DNA from 2 places in the Rhizobium sp. PAMB 3182 genome. Region 1 is predicted to be linked to the other one. Evidence: riboswitches for the same ligand, from Rfam matches in the RefSeq annotation. Region 1 holds a riboswitch; the other holds the start of a gene.
What was found. A riboswitch is a leader RNA that binds a small molecule or an ion and turns the genes downstream of it on or off. The one in region 1 is predicted to bind S-adenosylmethionine.

Region 1 (10,568 bases):
GAGAATTTCCTGGTCATCCATCCCGATGAATGCATCGATTGCGGCGTCTGCGAACCGGAATGTCCCGCCGAGGCGATCAAGCCGGATACCGAGCCGGGTCTCGACAAGTGGCTGAAAATAAATACGGAATACGCCTCAATCTGGCCAAATATCACGACCAAACGTGACCCGCTTCCCGAAGCCACCGAAATGGACGGCGTGGAAGGCAAGTTTGAAAAGTTCTTCTCCGAGAAGCCCGGTTCTGGCGATTGAGCGGAGAGTATTTCCTTCCGTTACGGAAGGTTGCGATTGAAGGATTCCGCCGCACGCCGGCGGTCAACCGTCGGGGATGCCCGACGGGCATGTATTGATTGATTTTATCATATTTTTGTGGTAGACATTCTCTATCTGGTCCACCACGCGGCAGCTATGTGCCTCAATAATCACGAAAGCTACAAAACAATTCGCACGCGAAATCGGCATCGTCGTTGATGCTGTCTACAGATTTCGAGCTTCGGAGCGTTTTGTTCTCTGCATGCATTCGACCAGAGCAGAGGAAATGTACCCGTCCGTGCATTTCATTTATCCGGGCCTCACTGACCCGACTCCGGCCTTGTTGGGCCGGCAGTGTAACAGGGAGTTTTTGAATCGAATGACGACCCAGCAGAAAAAATCTTCGACGCGCCACGGCTTCAAGACCGGCGAATCCATCGTGTATCCGGCTCATGGCGTCGGCATGATCTCCGCCATTGAAGAGCAGGAAGTGGCGGGCATGACGCTCGAACTTTTCGTGATTGATTTCGAGAAGGACAAGATGCGCCTCAAGGTTCCGGTGGCAAAGGCCGTGAGCATCGGCATGCGCAAGCTGTCCGAGACGGATTTCGTCGATCGCGCCCTCAAGGTCGTCCAGGGCAAGGCCCGCATCAAGCGCACCATGTGGTCGCGCCGCGCGCAGGAATATGATGCCAAGATCAATTCCGGCGATCTGATCTCGATTTCCGAAGTCGTTCGCGACCTTTATCGCGCTGAGAACCAGCCGGAGCAGTCCTATTCGGAGCGTCAGCTCTATGAAGCTGCCCTGGATCGCATGGCGCGCGAAATCGCCGCCGTCAACAAGATGTCCGAGACCGAGGCCGTCCGCCTGATCGAGGTCAATCTTGCCAAGGGTCCGAAGCGCGGCAAGTCTGTCGAAGACGATGCTGCCCAGGAAGAAGAAGAAGCCGCGTAAGCGCTGATTGCATCACCTGCGATCTCCCAAAACCCGGCCTCAGCGCCGGGTTTTATTTTTTTGAAGAGACCTCCCAAACTCTCACATTCGTGTGATTTTTTTCCTCTGCCATTGCATTGCCGCGAAACTGGGTTCACATAATAATTGTTCGCCTGACTTATTAATTGTTTTCTTGCTGGCGGGTAGTGAACAATTTCGCGGTTGGATCGTTGTACCGACGTAGGTTGCGCGGATGGATAAGGATGAAGCGACCTGAACCCATTGGGGTTTGGCGCTTTTCATAGATTTAAGACTTTAATTGCCCCAGGAGAAGTCTGATGAATAGCATTGCCATAGACCGTCAGCTCAGCAGGGTAGCCAGAAGCGCTCCGTACCTCGCCCGCGAGGAGGAACACGATCTTGCTGTGCGCTGGAAGGAAAGCCACGACCAGGGTGCGCGCAACCGCATCGCCATGTCGCACATGCGCCTGGTTATTTCGATGGCCAACAAATTTCGTAATTTCGGATTGCCGTTAAGCGACCTCATTCAGGAAGGCCATGTGGGTCTCCTGGAGGCTGCCGCTCGCTTCGATCCTGAACGTGAAGTGCGTTTCTCCACCTATGCAAGCTGGTGGATCCGGGCGTCGATGCAGGATTATATCCTGCGCAACTGGTCGATCGTCCGCGGCGGCACCAGCTCGGCGCAGAAGGCCCTGTTCTTCAACCTCAGGCGGCTGCGCGCCAAGCTTGCGCAGGGTGACACGCACCTGACGGCCCAGGCGATCCACCAGGAAATTGCCTCCGCGCTCGGCGTCAGCGTGTCCGACGTGCAGACCATGGATGCCCGTCTTTCCGGCCCGGACGCCTCCCTGCAGGCGCCGGCGATTGCCGGCGACAACGACAGCAGCGAGCGCATCGACATGATGGCGAGCGATGAGCCGCTGCCGGACGAGCAGGTCTCCGACATGATCGACAGCGAACGCCGTCGCGAATGGCTCACCCATGCGCTCGACTCGCTCAACGACCGGGAAATGAAGATCATCCGCGCCCGCCGGCTCGCCGAAGACGGCGTGACGTTGGAAGAACTGGGTTCCGAACTCGGGATTTCCAAGGAGCGTGTCCGGCAGATCGAAAACCGGGCGATGGAAAAGCTCAAGGCCGCTCTGATGTCGGCCGATCCGATGCTCGCCATGCTTTAGACGCGGGTCGCATCATCCCTGTAAAAACGGCCCCGTTCGGGGCCGCTTTTATTTTGGCCCAGGTTTTCAACCCTTCGTGAAGACGTAGTCGGTTTCCTGGCGCAGCACTTCGCCTGGACGCAGCACGGGGCTGGGAAAGCTCTCATGGTTGATGGCGTCCGGCCAGACCTGGGTCTCCATGCACAATCCCGAAAACGCGCCGTAGGTACGGCCTTCAAGGCCCGGGACCGGCGTGGCGAGCTTGACGGCGGCGTAGAACTGCACGCCCGGTTCGGTGGTGCGCACTTCCATGGCGACCCCCGAACTGCTGCTCTTGGTCAGCGCCACGGCGCGCTTGGCGCCACGTTCCGTCGACAGGCAGAAATTGTGGTCGTAGCCGACCTGCTTGCCGTCCTCGAGCATGCGGATCGGCCGCATCTGGCGGAAGTCAAACGGCGTCCCGCCGACCGGCCGAAGTTCTCCCGTCGGGATCAGGTTCGCATCGGTCGGCAGATAGTAATCGGCGGCGATCAGCATGTCGTGGTCGAGGATGTCGGCCTTGCCGTCCAGATTGAAGTAGCTGTGCTGGCAGAGGTTGGCGAGCGTCGGCTGGTCGGTCGTCGCCTCGTATACGACCGACAGCACACCGTCGCCGTGAACCGTGTAGGTCGCCGAAATCGAGCAGTTGCCGGCGTAACCGCAACGGCCGTCCGGATCGACGATCTCAAGGCGAACGCTGTCTTCCTTCAGATCGGCAATCACCCAGTTCTGCTTGCCGATGTTGTTGGCGCCGCCATGCAGGTGATTGACGCCCTTTTCGTTGAGATCCAGCTGATAGGCCTTGCCGTCGAGCGTGAACTTGCCGCCGGCGATGCGGTTGGCGCAGCGGCCCGGCGTGGCGCCGAAGTTGGAGGAATATTTCGGATAGCTGTCGAAGTCTTCGAACCCGAGCACGAGAGGCGGCTGGTGGCCTTCGAGGCGAAGATCCTGGATGACGGATCCCCAGGTCATGACGTTGGCAGTCAGGCCGCCACCGCGGATCGTCACGCGATAGACCGGCTCGCCGGCATCCGTATGGCCGAAAATTTCACGCTCCAACGGTTTGACCGTCATCTCCCATTCCTCTTCGTCATTTCGGTTGATTGACTCTCGTGCCGCCTGCCGGAGGCAGGCAATTGCATACATGGCGCAGGGCAGACTTCAAGACAATTCCCGCGTGGCCTTTTCCAGTCCGCCGAGCGTCAGGGGAAACATCCGGCCTGCCATGAGGCCGCTCAGCAGGCCGATCGACGTGGTGTAGTGCCAATAGGATTCCTTGACGGGATTGAGCCATACCGATTTCCGGAAGTGGTCGGTGATCCGTCTCAGCCAGACTGCCCCCGCTTCGGCATTCCAATGTTCGACAGAACCGCCAGGATGGGTGATCTCGTAGGGCGCCATGGAGGCATCTCCGACGAAGATCGCCTTGTAGTCGGGTCCGTAGGTATTGAGGAGTTCCATCGTCGGGGTGCGCTCGCCGTAGCGGCGATTGTTATCCTTCCAGACGTCCTCGTAGATGCAATTGTGGAAGTAGAAATATTCCATGTGGCGAAATTCCGCCTTGGCCGCGGAAAACAGTTCTTCGACGGCACGGACATGATCGTCCATTGAGCCGCCGATGTCGAAGAACATCAAAAGTTTGACGGCGTTGCGCCGCTCCGGCCGCGTCTGGACGTCGAGATAGCCATGTTCTGCGGTGGCGCGGATGGTGCCGTTGAGGTCCAGCTCGTCAGGCGCTCCCTGCCGCACCCATTGCCGCAGCCGTTTCAGCGCGACCTTGATGTTGCGCGTGCCGAGTTCGACCGTGTCGTCGAGATTGGCGAAGTCGCGCCGATCCCAGACCTTGACCGCCCGGCGGTGGCGCGAGGTTTCCTGGCCGATGCGCACGCCTTCCGGATTGTAGCCATAGGCACCGAAGGGCGAGGTGCCGGCGGTGCCGATCCACTTGTTGCCGCCCTGGTGGCGCTCCTTCTGCTCGGCGAGCCGCTCCTTTAGCGTTTCCATCAGCTTTTCGAAGCCACCGAGGCTCTCGACGAGCTTCTTTTCTTCCTCCGTCAGGTGCCTTTCGGCGAGCCGGCGAAGCCACTCTTCGGGTATGGCGGCGTCCGACGGACCGGCTGCCGATCCCGAAACGGCTTCAACCCCGCGGAAATATTCGGCGAAGGTCCGGTCGAAACGGTCGATGAAGCGCTCGTCCTTCACCAGCGCCGTGCGGGCGAGGTAGTAGAAGGCCTCGACATCATAGTCGGCCAGTCCGTCCTCCATGCCTGCCAGCAGCGTCAGAAACTCCTTCAGCGTCACGGGGACGCCGGCTTGCTTCAGGCTCAGGAAGAACGGGATGAACATGCAGGCGACTATAGGCCGGCGCGGTCAGCCTGTCAGCCGCTGATCCATCCGGTCGAGGCCGATCTCGGCGAGATCGTAGGGTGTCGTCTGGTAGACCTGGTTGATCCAGTTGCCGAACAGCAGGAAGGCGTGGCTGCGCCAACGGTTGAGCGGCTGCTTGGTCGGGTCATCATCCGGGAAGTAGTTGTGCGGTGGCTTGATCGGCGTGCCGGCCTCGACATCGCGGAAATACTCTTCCGCCAACGTCGTCGAGTCATATTCGACGTGGTTGAAGATGTAGAGCCGGTTGCACTTTTCCTCGGAGATCAGGCAGACGCCGGTGTCGTTCGATTCCATCAGCAGTTCCAGGCCCGAGCCTGCGCGCAGGTCTTCCTTGCGCACCTCGGTCCAGCGCGAGACGGAAATCTGGAAGTCGTCGGAAAAGCCGGTCAGATAGGGCGATGCCGGCTTCAGGTTCTTGTGGCGGTAAACGCCGAAGGCCTTTGCCGGCAGATTGTACTTCGGCACCTTGTGGAAGTGCCAGATCGCCGCCATCGCGCCCCAGCAGATGAAGAAGCTCGAATGGACGTTGGTCTCGGTCCAGTCGAGGATCTGCTTCAACTCATCCCAATAGGTGACGTCTTCGAAGGGCAGCGTCTCGATCGGTGCGCCGGTGATGATGAAGCCGTCGAACTTGCGATCCTTCACCTCGTCCCAGGTGTTGTAGAAGGAGATCAGATGGTCCTCGGGCGTGTTCTTCGCCTTGTGCCCGCCGATGCGCACCAGCGTCAGCTCGACCTGCAGCGGCGAGGCGCCGACGAGGCGGGCGATCTGCGTCTCCGTCTTGATCTTGTTCGGCATGAGGTTCAGGAGGCCGATCTGCAGCGGCCGGATGTCCTGCCGGAGCGCCGTCTTCTCATCCATGACCTTAACGCCTTCACGCACGAGAATGTCGCGGGCGGGGAGTTCGTCTGGAATTCTGATCGGCATCGTAGTCATCCTTCATGCGGTCGGGCGCGAGCCCAAAGACAAAAAAACCGGCGGCGAAATCGCAACCGGTCCTTGGAACATTCGTTTGTCCGCGGCCCTTTTTAGCGACTTCTTTAACGTGGCTGCAAGCCGGCCGGCCAAATCACCACGGAACGCCTATGAAATAGCGCCAACTTGAATGAGAATCAAGAAAAAGCGCACTCAGGGGAATATGGACATGCGCCATGCCCCTCCCCAACCCCTCCCCACAAGGGGGAGGGGCTTTGCCGCCGAATCTGCCTCTGCTTCCATAAGCATCCTGATGATCAGGATAGCGGGCTGGGTGAAGAGTGCCGCGGGAGATAGCCCCTCCCCCTTGTGGGGAGGGGTTGGGGAGGGGACTTTGTGTTGGTGAGCGAAAGCTTCAGCCGTCTCGCCTTGCCATGAAAGCCAGGCGTTCGAACAGGTGGACGTCCTGTTCGTTCTTCAACAGCGCGCCGTGCAGTTTCGGCAGGGCGTTCTTCGCATCGCCGCGCAGGCTCATCGGATCGACGTCGTCGGCGACGAGGAGGCGGATCCAGTCGAGCGCCTCGGAGGTTGACGGGCGCTTCTTCAGGCCCGGCGTCTCGCGAATCTCGTAGAACTGCGTGAGGGCGGCGCGAACCAGCGACTGCTTGATGCCTGGGTAGTGAACCTCGACGATGCGCTCCAGCGTCTCTGCGTCGGGGAAGCGGATATAGTGGAAGAAGCAGCGGCGCAGGAAGGCGTCTGGCAGTTCCTTCTCGTTGTTGGAGGTGATGATGACGATCGGCCGGTTGGCGGCGGCGATCGTTTCGCCGGTTTCGTAGACGTGGAACTCCATGCGATCGAGTTCCTGCAGGAGATCGTTCGGGAATTCGATGTCGGCCTTGTCGATCTCGTCGATCAGCAGCACGACCTTTCGGTCGGCCTCGAAGGCCTGCCAGAGCTTGCCCTTGCGGATGTAGTTCTTCACGTCATGGACGCGTTCGTCGCCGAGCTGGCTGTCGCGCAGGCGGGAGACCGCGTCATATTCATAAAGGCCCTGCTGTGCCTTGGTGGTCGACTTGATGTTCCATTCGAGGAGGTCGAGGCCGAGCGCGCTCGCCACCTGGCGGGCAAGCTCCGTCTTGCCGGTGCCGGGCTCGCCCTTGACCAGCAGCGGTCGCTCCAGCCGGATCGCGGCATTCACCGCCGTCATCAGGTCCTTGCCGGCGACGTATTCTTCCGTTCCTTCAAAACGCATCGTTCGTTCATTCCCGCTGTTCAACCACCTAGACCTATTGCCTGAGAGGGACGCGGGCAACAGAAAACCCGGCGGAATTGACTTCCGCCGGGTTCTGCAGAGCGAAAGCGGAGACCGGCCTGCCTAAGGAGAACACCGCTACTCCAAAACCGGTCCCCGCCTTTCAGGCGGCACGCCCTACGCTCTGATCTCCTGACGCTGGAAGGAGACATATGCGATCGTGTAGACCACGACCATTGCTGCGATCAGGCCGGAAAGCTGCGGCCAGATCAGAAGTGCGCTTTGATCGAAGGGCAGCGGCATGCCCATGATCGCCCCCTGCAACTGGCTCATGAAGACGAGGCCGAGCGAGCGGGTAGCGGGGTTGAGGATCGCCATCGTCGCCTCACCGAAGAGCGTGTTCGGGGAGATGCGCGACAGCGCCTGACCGATTTCCGCCTGGTGAACGATGGTGACCGGGTTGAAGGGATCGGCCGGCGCAATGGCGCTGGCGATCAGCGGCGCGATCATGCTCCAGAAGATCGTGAAGATCAGCCACAGCGTCAGGCCTGCCAGCGCCGAGGTCGCCGGCGAGCGGAAGAGCGTGGAGAACAGGAGCGAGATCGCCAGCCAGACACCGGCATAGGCGAGCGAGATCAGCAGGAACGTCAGGCCCCTGAGGATTTCCTCGCCGGAAGGCGGCAGGCCGAGCATGATGATGCCCATGCCGGTGACAAGCAGCCAGAGGGTGATCAGGCAGATGCCGATCACCATCAGCCCGCCGAGGAATTTTCCGGCAAGCAGCGCGTCGCGGTAGATCGGCTGCGACAGGATGCGGCTCATCGTGCGGCGATTGTATTCGCCGTTGATCGCGTCGAAGCCGAGCGAGATGCCGACCAGCGGCAGGAGGAAGCCCAGGAAGGCGATGAACGACGGCAACGGGTCCTGCGCGGTGGTGAAGATGCGCAGGAACAGGAAGGGATCCTCCCCGACCGTGTTCTTGATCTGGCCGATGGCGCCGTAGATGGAGCCGATCGCCGTCAGGATGACCAGCAGCATGACGAGATGCATGCGCGGGCTGCCCATGTGATCGGCCGCCTCCTTCATGGCGACGGTTGCGAGACCCTTGAAAGGAGATCCTTCACGCTGCTTCATCGCGGTCGCCCTCCTCGAAATAGCGGACATAGACCTCGTCGAGGCTCGAGCGGTCCATCGACATGCCCTTCAGCCTGCCGCCGGACTGCACAATCTTTTCGGCCAGTTCGTCGCGCACGTCGCGAGCCGCGTCGATGCGGTAGCGGCCGGTTCCGGTGGTGGTGACGTTGCTCACTCCGTCGATGGCGCCGCCGACAGCCGCGACATCGCAGTTCTCGGCGTCGATCTCGATGACATAGGCGCCGCCGAGCACCTGGCTTGCCAGATCGCTGACCTTGCCGATCAGGCCGACCTTGCCTTTCCTGAACAGCGCGACCCGCGAGCAGATCGACTGCACCATGGACAGAAGGTGCGAGGAGAGCACGATCGTCATGCCTTCGCCGGCCAGCTTGACGATCAGGTCGAGCAGTTCCTGCGTCGACTGCGGGTCGAGGCCCGAGGTCGGCTCGTCGAGGATCGCCACTTCGCAGGCCTTCACCAGGAGGTCGGCAATGCCGAGCCTCTGGCGCATGCCGCGCGAGAAGGTGGCGACGCGCCGGTCGATGACATGGCCGAGACGCACGCGATCCATTGCCTCGACGATCCGCCTTGCCGCCTCATCGCCGGGAATGCCGGCGAGCCGCGCGGTGTAGGCGAGGTTCTCCCGCGCCGTCATCGAATCATAGAAGCCGACGGCATCGGGCAGGTAGCCCACCCGCCGCTTGACGGCGAGTGGATCGCGGTAGGGGTCGTGCCCAAGGACACGAACCTCGCCGCCGGAGGGTTCGGTGAGGCCGAGCAGGAGCAGGATGGTCGTCGTCTTGCCCGCTCCGTTCGGTCCGAGCAGGCCGAAGACCTCGCCCCGCTCGACTGTCAGATCAAGGCCATCCACCGCAATGTGGTGGCCATAGGCTTTCCGGAGGCCTTTCGCCTCTATGACCGGCGTGCTCATCTGCGGCCATACCGGGCAACCGCGAAGGCAAGAACGATCACGGCGGAGCCGATGACGCCGAGGCCGGCGAGGCCCCACATGGTGGAGGTGGTGACGGTGACGCGGAAGTCGGAGCTATCCGACACGCCGTCGCCGCGGGCCGAGACGGTGACCATGTAGTCGCCGGCAATTGCCTTGTCGGAGGGCGTCATGTGGACGGCGAACTTCTGGTCGCTGCCGGGAGCGAGTTCCGGAATGGTCTTCGGATCGACTTCCATCTTCCAGCCCTGCGGCGCGCTGGCATTCAGCGACACGTTCGCGGCAGGCGCCGAGCCGGAGTTGGAGACGGTGAAGTCGAAGGTTTCTTCCTTGCCGGCTTCGGCGCGGCCGGAGAGGCGGCCTTCGGGCGCGGCGAGCGCCACCTTCGGCTGGCCGGTGATGTCGAGCATCAGCTTGGTCGCGGCCTTCACCTTGTCGTTGGAAGCGCCGGCGGCGACAGGGTACTGGCCGGCGGAAATGTCACGTGGCGGGGTGACCGAGAGCTTCACGGTCTTGGTCTCGCCGGGCTTGAAGGGCAGGCTGGTCAGCTCCTGGCTGCCGTACTGTTCCTTGAAGGTGGTCTGGAAGCCGGCCGGCGCGTCGGCGAGCAGGTTGAAGGTCTGATCTTCGGCGCTGTCGTTCTTGATCGTCAGGTCGAAGTCGAAATTGGACCGGGGCGTGCCGCGAAGTGCGGGAAGCTTCGGCTCGATCGTCACCTTGTCCGGGTCGGCGGCGGCGAGCGTCATGGTGATCGGCAGCTTCAGCGACTGGCCGTCGGCGGTCTGGCCGATGACGGTGAAGTCGTAGGTGCCGGCCTTGACGTCCTTCGGCGCGCTGACCTTCAGCTGCAGGCTGCGGTTCTCGTCCGGGGTGACCATGGCGGCCTTGACCGGCTTGCCCCCGCCGTCAAGCTCCCATTTCCAACCGTCCGGCAGGCCGTTGACGTTGAATTCGACGCGGGCGGGCGGTTCGTTGGAATTGGCAAGACTGAGGGAAAGGGTCGCATCCTCCCCGATGCGTTCGGTAATGGCCGGATAATCGGTGGTGAGCCAGAGGCCCGAGGGTTTCATGTCGGCCTGCTGGGCCATGGCAGGAATTGAGCACAGCAAGGCGGCACCGGTAACCATGGTCACCGATGAAAGGCGGCGTAAGCGATTCATCGCATCACTCCCGAATCTGATTTCTTAGAGGCTTGTTTTCGACTTCGTTGTGGTGGCGTGCCCGCTCCCCGGCCGGTCGGACCGTGGCGCGAACAAGGAAACGCTTTGCCCGAAATGTGACCAAAGTCGGGCAGGAAAATTACAAGCTCGTAATGTCAGAAAAGCCTTAAGCAGCGGCCGGCGTGCCGAAAACAAGCACCAGAACGGCAAGCGCTATACCCGCGATAAACACAATTCTCTGCGGCAATATATCGCGCTTCTTTACTTCCAATGTTGCCAGAAGTGCCTGAACGCACTGGATTCCGTAGTAGAGAACGAATGCCTTGGAAGCATAGGAGATGATCTCGAAGATGTCGGCCGACCA
Region 2 (10,568 bases), 780 kb from region 1:
CGACCCGGCGCGAAACGGCATTGCCGGCGCCGTCCTTCTGTTTGCCTTCTATGTCAACGGATCGAGCTTCCTCGCCTTTGCCGTCATGGCCGAAAAGCGCCGGCTGACGACCGATGCGCGCGGTGAAAAATCGTTCTATTTCACAACGGGACTGGCGGAAGCGACGGAGACGATCGCCGTCTTTGCGATTGCCTGCCTTTGTCCGGACTGGTTCTGGTGGTTGGCCTATCTCTTCGCGGCGCTTACGCTTTATACCGCTGCCGCCCGCATCCTCTTTGCCAAGCGCATCATGCGGGAGGAACGGCCGGGGCATGAGTGACGCCCCGGCGGTCTGATATGTGGGGTCAGTATTTGACCTTGTCCAATGCCTGTTCGAGATCGGCGACCAGATCTCCGCCGTCCTCGATGCCGAGCGACAGGCGCACGGTTCCGGGCGAAATGCCGAGTTCGGCCCGGGCTTCGTCGGTGAGGTTCTTGTGCGTGGTCGTCGCCGGATGGGTGATCAGGCTTCTGGTGTCGCCGAGATTGTTGGAAATCTTGATGATCTGCAGGGCATCCTGCATCGCGAACGCCGCTTCCTTGCCGCCCTTCAGCTCGAGGCAGACGAGCGTGGAGCCGGCCTTCATTTGCTTTGCAATGATATCGGCCTGCGGATGGTCCTTGCGGCCGGGATAGATGACCTTGGCGACGGCCTTGTGTTCGGCGAGGAAGTCGGCGGCTTTTGCAGCATTCTCCGTCTGCTGCTTGACGCGCAACGGCAAGGTTTCCAGACCCTTCAGCAGCACCCAGGCATTGAACGGCGACATCGCCGGCCCGGTGTGGCGGAAGTAGTCGTGCAGGTTCTCGTCGATCCACTTCTTGGAGGACAGCACGATGCCGCCGAGGCAGCGGCCCTGGCCGTCAATGTGCTTGGTGGCCGAGTAGACGACGACGTCGGCGCCGAGTTCGAACGGCTTCTGGAAGAGCGGCGTGGCAAAAACGTTGTCGACGATCAGCGTGGCGCCGACCTGCTTGGCGAGCTTCGAGACGCCGGCGATGTCGACGACTTCCAGCGTCGGGTTCGTAGGGCTTTCCAGGAAGAAGACCTTGGTGTTCGGGCGAACGGCGGCTTCCCAGTTGGCGAGATCACGACCGTCAACCAGCGTGCAGGTCACGCCGTATTTCGGTGCGAGCGTCTCGATGATCCAGCGGTTGGAGCCGAACAGCGCGCGGGCCGCGACGATGTGGTCGCCGGCCTTGACCTGGCAGAGGATGGAGGACGAAATGGCGGCCATCCCTGATGCGGTGGCGCGCGCGTCTTCGGCGCCTTCCATCATGCACATGCGCTTTTCGAACATGTCGTTGGTCGGGCTGCCGTAGCGGGCGTAGATATAGCCTTCGGTCTCGCCCTTGAAACGGGCCTCGGCCGACGCCGAGTTCTCATAAAGGAAGCCCTGCGTCAGGAAGATCGATTCCGACATTTCGCCGAACTGCGACCGGATCGAGCCGCCGTGAACGAGTTGGGTTGCCGGTTGCCAATTCTTGCTCATGCCATGATCACTTTCCAAAACAAAAAAACCGGCCGCAAAAGCAGACCGGTTTCAACCCGGTCTTTTTAGCCACTTGTTTAACGTGGCTGCAAGCCGACCGGCCAAATCACCACGGGATAAGGAGCCAAATACTCCCCATCACCGCTTGCGTCAATTCCTCGAGTTTGGTTTTGTGCCTGACACTTCAAGGACGGGACATATGGCAAGACAGACGGGCATTCTGGCGGACGGCGCCATTCGCGAACTTTTCGAGGCCGGCAGGCTGAAGAGCCAGGCGGAACTCGACATCGACCAGGTGCAGCCGGCAAGCCTCGACCTGCGTCTCGGCGCCAAGGCGTTCCGGGTGCGGGCAAGCTTCCTTCCGGGCCCGAGCCACCTTGTCTCCGACAAGCTCGACCGGCTGAAACTGCATGTTATCGACCTCTCCGAAGGCGCGGTGCTGGAGACGGGCTGCGTCTACATCGTGCCGCTGATGGAAAGCCTCGATCTGCCCTCCGGCATGTCGGCTTCCGCCAATCCGAAGAGCTCCACCGGCCGTCTCGACATCTTCACCCGCGTCATCACCGACTACGCCCAGGAATTCGACAAGATACCGGCCGGCTATTCCGGTCCGCTCTATCTGGAAATCTCGCCGCGCACCTTCCCGATCGTCGTGCGCAGGGGCTCGCGCCTGTCGCAGATCCGCTTCCGCATCGGCCAGCCGCTCTTGAGCGAGACCGAATTGCTGGCGCTTCACAGAAGCGAGACTCTGGTCGCCAGCGACACGCCGAACGTGTCCGGCGGCGGGATCGCGCTGTCGATCGATCTCAAGGGTAGTGCCGACGACGGCCTGATCGGCTATCGCGGCAAGCATCACACCGCCGTCGTCGATGTCGACGAGAAGGCGGCCAACGAGGTGTTCGATTTCTGGGAACCGCTCTACAGCCACGGCCGCGAGGAACTGATCCTCGATCCGGATGAGTTCTATATCCTGGTATCGCGCGAAGCCGTGCACGTGCCGCCGCTTTATGCCGCGGAAATGACGCCCTATGACCCGCTGGTCGGCGAGTTCCGCGTTCACTATGCCGGCTTCTTCGATCCCGGCTTCGGCCATGCCGGCGCCGGCGGCACGGGATCGCGCGCCGTCCTCGAGGTGCGCAGCCACGAGGTGCCGTTCATCCTCGAGCATGGCCAGATCGTCGGGCGTCTTGTCTACGAACACATGCTGGAAAAGCCGCATTCGCTTTACGGCTCCGGCCTTGGCTCCAACTATCAGGCGCAGGGCCTGAAGCTCTCCAAGCATTTTCGCACCTGACATCATCGCCGGAGACGCAGAACCGGACTTCTCACGGCTCCGCGTCTCCGTGTTTCAGGCAGCCGAGTAGCGCATTGACAGGCCGGCACTCTTTCGCCGCTCCGGGCCCTCGTAGGCGCTATCGTGCTTTTCGTCGCGCGTCCTGAACCGGGCGAGCTTCTCGTGCAGATGGTTGACCCGTGCGGTCAGGTCGTGGATTTCGCGTGAACTGTCGATCACCATCTGGGTGTTTTGCGTCGTGATCTGCTCGATTTCGGAGATCGCGTGATTTACCTCGGTCAGTTGCGCGGACTGCTCCGTCGTGTTGCTGGCGATGATGGAGACCAGCCCGCTGGTTTCGGAGATCTGCTCGATGATCGCGGTCAGGACAGTGCCGGTCTCCTCCACCAGGGAAACGCCGGACTTCACCTGGTTCGAGCTTGCCGAGATCAGGTGCTTGATCTCCTTGGCGGCATGTGCGCTACGCTGCGCCAGTTCGCGGACTTCCTGGGCGACGACGGCAAATCCCTTGCCGGCTTCGCCGGCGCGTGCGGCCTCCACTCCGGCATTGAGCGCCAGGAGATTGGTCTGGAAGGCGATGTCGTCGATCACGCCGATGATCTGGCCGATCTGGCTGGAGGATGAGTTGATGGCCCCCATCGCCGCCACCGCCTGCCGAACGACATTGCCGGATCGCTCCGCCTGCATCTTGCTTTCCTGGGCGGCGTGCATGGCGCGTTGGGCATTGTCGGCCGTCGAGCGCACGGTCTCCGTCAGGATGCGCAGAGCGTTCGAACTGGTCTCCAGCGAACGGTTCTGCTCTTCGGTGCGGGCGGCGAGTTCATCGGAGGTGAAAGCGAGGGCGTCGGCACTGCCGTTGATTTCACGCGACGTGGTGCGAATGTCGGACATCGTCTTGCGCATCATCTCCACGGTGTCATTGAAGTTGCGTGCCATCGGCCGAAAATTCTCGGAAAGATCGAGGGACATGCGCTTTTCGAAGTCGCCGTTCGCCAGGTGGTCGAGCGCCGCCGAGAGGGCTTCCAACGCGGCCGCCTGCTCCTGGGCGATGCGCGCCCGCTCGAGGTTCTGCGCCTCCTCCTCGTCGGCCTTCATCGCAGCGACCCGCAGCTCTTCCTGCCGCTCGCGCTCGCTCTGCTCGCTGACCATGACGAAGATGCCACGGACGGAATCGGCCATCGCGCCGATTTCATTCCTGCCGAGCGAGGGTATCGAATGGATGTCGCCCCGGCCGGCAAGCAGGTCGCGCATGGCCTGGGTCAGGGCCTTCAGGGGGCGCAGGACGGTTACGGCCAGCGACGCCGGAATGAGGATCGACAAGGTGGCGGCAATTGCGATGGCGGCCAGAAGCAGGATCACCTTGTGGTGGATGTCATCGCTAAGGCCGTCGGCGATCGTGCCGACCTCGGCCAGCGATGCTTCCTGAAGGGCGATCATCTTGCTGATCCGCTCGCTTGCATCGGCAAACCAGGCGGCGGGATCGAGGCCGGACAAGTCCGCTTCGCTGCCACGCCTGATCAGGTTGTCGCGCATTCCGTCGAAGCTCGTGAATGCTTCCTGCCTGAAGGTGGCGCCGGCCTCAGCGCGTCTGTCTGCGTCCTGCAGGGCGAGGAAGCGATCCATCAGCACCGATTGTGCGCCGCCGAACTTGCTGAAGGCCGTAAACTGTCCGTCCGCGAACTTGCCGGAGCTGATGATGCCGGCGCCCATGCCGCGCTCCTGGCCCGCCAGTTCGCTGGCCAGCATGAGTTCGTTGACGGCCATCAGCTGAAACGTCACATCCGAATGAAAGGCAAGCCCGGTCAGGTCGGTGTTGAGCTGCAGCATCTTGCCGATCAGGCCGGTATAGAAGCCGAAGGCATCCTTGCCGGGAAGCGCTTGGCCGTCGATGGAACTCCGGATCGTGCCGATGCGGGCAAGCTCCGTCTCGATCTCGCCGATCAGTGCCGGGACGCTGACATCGGCGACCGCGAGCTTTTTGGCGACGGACGCTAGATTGCCCGCGACCACGTCGGTCGCCGCTCGCGCCTTGCGCATCGGCTCGCCCATCTTTGCGCCGGCGGAGCCGATGAAGCCGGCCGTGGTGCCGCGCTCGACCTGGAGCGTCTCGATCAGCCGCCCGATCTGGGCGACGTCGCGGCTGACCTCGGCGATCAAATCCATGTTGCTTTGCGCACGCCACATGTCACGCACAATGATAACGGAAAGAAACAGGGCCACCGTCGCCGGTATCATGACGGCCAGCCAGAAGCGCTTGCTGACCGAAATGTCGGAAATTGTCATGCCATTACCCCCGAATGAGCCGATCTGACGAATACTGTGCATTTTGTCTTGGGGGGCCGTTTGGGAGAGAAGATATTTTATAAATGCCTAATACACCTTTAACGTCCATCGTCCTGAAATATTGGGATCATCACGGTTGCATTTCGGCGGCCGGTTCACACTAGGGCAACCGGCCTTCGCGCGGTGACTTGACATCCTCGGCAACCTCATGAATGTGTCACTGCGCGCGGGTGTAGCTCAATGGCAGAGCAGCAGCTTCCCAAGCTGAATACGAGGGTTCGATTCCCTTCACCCGCTCCAGTCGACCGATCCACACCCGCTTCCGCCGCCCTTCTCTGGTTTGCGCTCTTTCTTGCAAGGATGGCGAGGGTCATGTTTTGACAGTCCGCCGCGACTCTCTTAGACCCGGATAAACGGACGAGAGGACGTGAGAGTATGAACGCAAGGATTTTGGTCACCGGAGGTGCCGGCTTTCTCGGGTCGCATCTGGTCGAGCGGCTTTTGGAGCGTGGTGACGAGGTGCTCTGCGTCGACAATTTCTTCACCGGCACCCGCCGTAATGTCGAGCACCTGATCGGCCATCCGCGCTTCGAGCTGATGCGCCACGATGTCTGCTTCCCGCTCTATGTGGAAGTCGACGAGATCTACAATCTCGCCTGTCCGGCTTCACCCGTGCACTATCAGCACGATCCCGTGCAGACGACGAAGACATCCGTTCATGGCGCAATCAACATGCTGGGGCTCGCCAAGCGCGTGCGGGCGAAGATCCTGCAGGCTTCGACATCCGAGGTCTATGGCGACCCGAGCGTCCATCCGCAGGTCGAAGGTTATTGGGGCAACGTCAACCCGATCGGCATCCGCTCCTGCTATGACGAGGGCAAGCGCTGCGCCGAGACCCTGTTCTTCGACTACTGGCGCCAGCACAAGCTCGCCATCAAGGTCGTGCGCATCTTCAACACCTACGGTCCGCGCATGCACCCGAACGACGGCCGCGTCGTCTCCAACTTCATCGTCCAGGCGCTGAAGGGCGAGGACATCACGATTTTCGGCGAAGGCCAGCAGACCCGTTCCTTCTGCTACCGCGACGATCTCGTCGAAGCGATGATCAGGATGATGGGGACGGGAGACGATGTGGTCGGGCCGGTCAACATCGGCAACCCCAACGAGTTCACCATCCGGGCGCTGGCGGAGCTTGTGCTGGAACTGACCGGCTCGTCCTCGAAGCTCGTTTTCAAGCCGTTGCCGCAGGATGATCCCGTCCAGCGTCAGCCGGACATCGCAAAGGCGAAAGAGCTGTTAGACTGGCAGCCAACGGTGGAGCTGCGCGAAGGGCTGGAGAAGACGATCCGGTATTTCGAGGGGTTGATTGTTTAATCTTGTGAACTCAGATCGCTGGCTTCTTTTTTAGGTGGATGCGGGCGCCGAAGCCCTTCACTGGGAAGGCTTAAACAAGATCCTGAGTTTGTTCAGCCTCTTGTCGATAGACTTCCGCCATTTTTGAATCTTCAGCTGGATTGGAGTCATCAGGGGGCGGTCACCCCAGGCGGTCTGGCTTCTGTGTTTGAGATACGCCGCTGTCTCCGGGTGCTTGCAGCCTCTCCTATTGGGTTTTTTATGGGTAAAGTGAACAATGCTCGCAGTTGAATAATCGGTAAAGTTCTTGCCCGCGTTGTATTCGGCAGGGAGCTTGAGAAGGTGGTCCTGTGAAGCAATGATTAAGGCGTCTTGGTCCGGGCATCGCATGTTGATCGCTCCGCTGGTTACTGCGCCGATAGCTTTCTGGGTCAGTCCAAGTCGATTCCAATTGGCAACGTCAAAGAGCAATACGCCAGAATTAAATATGGGACTTCCGGTTCTGAGGCCCAGCCGACGGGTGACCTCTTCTCTGCCTGGTTCTGCAACCGCGGCCAGGGCCTTCTCACCCATTTCCAGTTCAATGAGGGGTTTCAGGCTCTTTTTGACGATGATGTCTGCGTCCAAGTACAAAATCTTGTCGGTCTTGTCGGCAAACATTTCCGGAAGGAAGAGTCGAGCGTAAATTAGTGATGGCCAAGGGCCATGCATTGGAAGTTTGAGTATTTTATTTTTCAATTCTTTATCGGCGTCAATGAAATTGATGTTTCGCTTGATTCCATGTTGGATATCTTTTTTCTCTCTTGGGCCGAGATTGTCGCCGATTATCCAGAATTGCAAATCAGGGGCGTCGCCGTTTTCCTCAATAGAATGAAACAATACGGAAGAAAATTCCGCGTAGTTTTTGTCTGTGGCACAGCAAATTATCAAAAAAACCCCCAAAGATTGTTTAGGGTCCTGATAGGTCGCATGTCATGATTTGTCAATTATGCCGGGCGTCCTTATGCTTGTTCTTGTTCGTACTTGCATGAGCTGATTGATCTTCACCATGCGGCGTCTTGTTCCAAAAATGTGGCTTGCGCCATAGCTCAAGAACCGCCATCCACGCCGCATAGGATATCAGCATCCAGTAGAGCGGAAAGGCGAGCCAGCGGCGGCCGAGCCGGCGTTTTTCGTACTGGATCAGCGAGACTGATCCCAGCGCCAGAAACAGGCCGTAATTGCCGAAGATGCTGATCGAATCCAATGCAAAAAGCGCTGTATGGACGAAATGGCTTTCCGGTGGAGTGACGCCGATATAGGGCATCAGCGGCGCAGCCAGGAACAGGAAGATCAATGGATGGGCGAGCGCTGAAATCAGCATGCCGCCGATCATCAGTTGGAACACGATGAAGGCCTTCGGGCCGAAATCACGGATGAGTGCGCCCGGCTTGCGCATCAGCACCAGCCATGTCTGCATCCAGCCCTTGAACCAGCGCGTCCGCTGCTTCCGCCAGACACCGATCCGGGTCGGCGCGTCCTCCAGCGTATGGCGCTTGATCACCTCGGCCCGGTAGCCCAGGCGATAGAGCCGCATGCCGAGATCCGCGTCCTCGGTGACGTTGTACGGATCCCAAGCCCCGCAGCTTTTCAGCACGTCGGTTCTGAAATGGTTCGAGGTGCCGCCAAGCGGCATCGGCATGCGCATCATCGAGAGCAGCGGCAGGATCGCCCGGAAGAACGCGCCGTATTCCATGGCGAACAGGGAAGGAAGCCATCCCCTGTGGGCATTGGTGATGATGAGCGGCGCCTGCAGGCAGGCGACATCCGGTCCGACCGACTGGAAATGATAATAGGCCTCGCGCAGCTGGTCAGGATGGGGGCGGTCTTCCGCATCGAAAATGGCCGTGTAGGTGCCGCGCGCTCCGGCAAGCGCATAATCCAGCGCCTTCGGTTTCGTCTGCGGGCCGACCTTCGGAACGACAACGATTTCGACCTCCGGGCCGGGTTGGGCGCGCCGGATAGCCTCTATCGTCTCGTCATCGCCTTCCTCGCAGACGATCTTGATGTCCAGCCGGGATTTCGGCCAGTTCAGGCGCTTGAGCGAGGCCATCAGCTGTCCGGCGACCCTGGCTTCGCCGTAGAGCGCCACCAGCACGGTATAGACCGGAAGCGGGCCATCCTCGTTCGGAAGCGGCTTCGGGCGACGCGCCGTGACCCGCCAGAGAAGAGCGAGGCAGCGCAGCGCCAGGGAAAAGAAGTAGACGAACGAGACGACCGTGTGCAGGAAAAGCAGGGTGCGACCGGGCATCGCGATCAGCGCGCTGACGAGGGCAGAGGCTAGTGCGCCGAGAAGCAGGCCCTGCGCGCCGGTGATGACGAACCGCGCGGAATAATCACTCCTGCCTTCGAAGAGCAACCTGACGGCGCCTTCCGCCCGGCGCTTGCTGCCGGCCTGCCAGACCGCGGTGCGAATGGTGGTTCGCGAGGCGATCGCAAATTGTTGGCGCAGGTGGGGCCGCTCTTTCAGCATGGTCATGAGTTTTTCGCACTGTCCCACCCTTGGCGCGATGACGGTCAGGGGCGCGGAGGCGGCAAGGGAGAGCCGTACCGTCGTGGGATTGGCAAGCTGGGTGTCGAGCTGCGGAGTATCGACAATCAGCGTGGCGTCGATGCTGCCGACAAAGGGGAGGCCAACAAGGCGGGCGAGGGCCTCGAAGTAGGCGTTTTCCTCCACGAAGCCGGAGGCCAGCAACTCGTCCTCCGCTCTGGCGCCGTTCTTCGCGGCCAGGCGGAGGCAGCGCTCGACCATGGGCTTGGAGAAGCCGAGCGCCAGCAGAACGCTGCCTTCGGCATGGCTGCGCAGCCCGGCGGATGTCCCGGCTTCCCGGCTGTTTTGGGCGTCAACCGCCTCACTGCGGAAAACGATCTTTTCCGCATCAGGACTGCCGGAAAAATCGCTAGGATGTTCCCCGATCCCCGCCACCGTGATATAGCCGCTGTCAAGCCTGCATGAAATTTCCCCGTTAGGAATTTAGCAATGATCTTTAAAGTTGCACCTCTCAAAACTAGGGGGAAATTGATAGCAATACTGCCGCTTTTGTTCCTTCTCGGAGTAATTTCGGTATCCGCCGAAGAATTTGATGCTCCTAGCTTGCCTTTGTTGTTCAATGCGCATGAACGTCTTGAAAAGCCGGATCTGAGTCTCGTGCCACGCATCCGCTTCCTGACGTCGACCGATTTTCCACCGTTCAATTTCATCGATCCGGCGGGCCGGCTGTCCGGCTTCAACATCGATCTCGCCCGGGCCATCTGCACTGAACTCGCAATCGACGCGAAGTGCCAGGTGGAAGCCATTCCCTTCTCGGAACTTTCCGATGCGCTTGCCGCGGGTGAAGGGGAGGCCGTGATCGCCGGTGTCGCGGTGACGCCGGAGACACGCCGCCAGGCCTCGTTCACGCGGCCCTACATGCTCCTGCCCGCACGCTTCGCCGTCCAGTCCTCAGCCAAGCTCGACGGCGGCGACGCAACCTCGGCGCTGAACGGCAAACCGGTGGGGGTGATTTCCGGAAGTGCGCATGAGGCCATGCTGAAGGCATTTTTCCCGGACCTTCGGCCACGGCCCTACGGCACCAGGGGCGACATGTTGCGCGGCCTGGAGAAGGGGGAGGTCCCGGCAGTATTTTCCGACGGCATTCAACTGCCCTTCTGGACGGATGGACCGGCGTCCAAGGGATGCTGCAAGCTGTTCGACGGTCCCTATTATTCCACGCGGTTCCTCGGCGAGGGCCTGTCGATCATGACGCGTCGCAAGGACCAGGGACTGGCGGCCGCCTTCGACTACGCGCTCGCCTCGCTGTCACGTGACGGCAAATTGCAGGACATATTCGTCCGGTATTTCCCCTACGGCCTCTAGCCCGCATGCGCGAGCGCGGATGCAGGCCTAGAGCCGGCGGTAGCGGGCGATGGCGCTGCGTTCGATGGCGGCGCAGGTCAGCTTGTCGAGCTGAAGCCGGTCGCGGAGCAGCTGAAGGAAGCGGATTTCTTCCGCGTTGACGATATGGTCGGCACCGGACAGTTCGACGGCCAGCGCATAGGCGGTGTCGTAGAGGCGCGGTGGCAGGACGTCG

Region 2: it holds a riboswitch for S-adenosylmethionine, as region 1 does, so the genes downstream of both, ACU5AZ_RS07610 (O-succinylhomoserine sulfhydrylase) here and metA (homoserine O-acetyltransferase MetA) in region 1, are expected to answer to the same signal.

What each region holds. Positions count from the first base shown of each region.
Region 1 is NZ_CM128607.1:2,301,565-2,312,132, forward strand. It holds gene fdxA (ferredoxin FdxA) at 1-252, shown strand, start outside; gene ACU5AZ_RS11200 (CarD family transcriptional regulator) at 632-1,207, shown strand; gene ACU5AZ_RS11205 (RNA polymerase factor sigma-32) at 1,525-2,385, shown strand; gene ACU5AZ_RS11210 (aldose epimerase family protein) at 2,452-3,477, opposite strand; gene ACU5AZ_RS11215 (vWA domain-containing protein) at 3,565-4,749, opposite strand; gene metA (homoserine O-acetyltransferase MetA) at 4,774-5,718, opposite strand; SAM riboswitch at 5,798-5,877, opposite strand; gene ACU5AZ_RS11225 (AAA family ATPase) at 6,122-6,961, opposite strand; gene ACU5AZ_RS11230 (ABC transporter permease) at 7,139-8,095, opposite strand; gene ACU5AZ_RS11235 (ABC transporter ATP-binding protein) at 8,082-9,026, opposite strand; gene ACU5AZ_RS11240 (COG1470 family protein) at 9,023-10,204, opposite strand; gene ACU5AZ_RS11245 (hypothetical protein) at 10,371-10,568, opposite strand, start outside.
Region 2 is NZ_CM128607.1:1,519,843-1,530,410, reverse strand. It holds gene ACU5AZ_RS07615 (CDP-alcohol phosphatidyltransferase family protein) at 1-319, shown strand, start outside; gene ACU5AZ_RS07610 (O-succinylhomoserine sulfhydrylase) at 345-1,529, opposite strand; SAM riboswitch at 1,574-1,652, opposite strand; gene ACU5AZ_RS07605 (2'-deoxycytidine 5'-triphosphate deaminase) at 1,729-2,823, shown strand; gene ACU5AZ_RS07600 (methyl-accepting chemotaxis protein) at 2,878-5,106, opposite strand; tRNA gene ACU5AZ_RS07595 (tRNA-Gly) at 5,333-5,406, shown strand; gene ACU5AZ_RS07590 (UDP-glucuronic acid decarboxylase family protein) at 5,542-6,480, shown strand; gene ACU5AZ_RS07585 (glycosyltransferase family 8 protein) at 6,538-7,389, opposite strand; gene ACU5AZ_RS07580 (glycosyltransferase family 2 protein) at 7,442-9,424, opposite strand; gene ACU5AZ_RS07575 (transporter substrate-binding domain-containing protein) at 9,479-10,354, shown strand; gene ACU5AZ_RS07570 (tellurite resistance TerB family protein) at 10,382-10,568, opposite strand, start outside.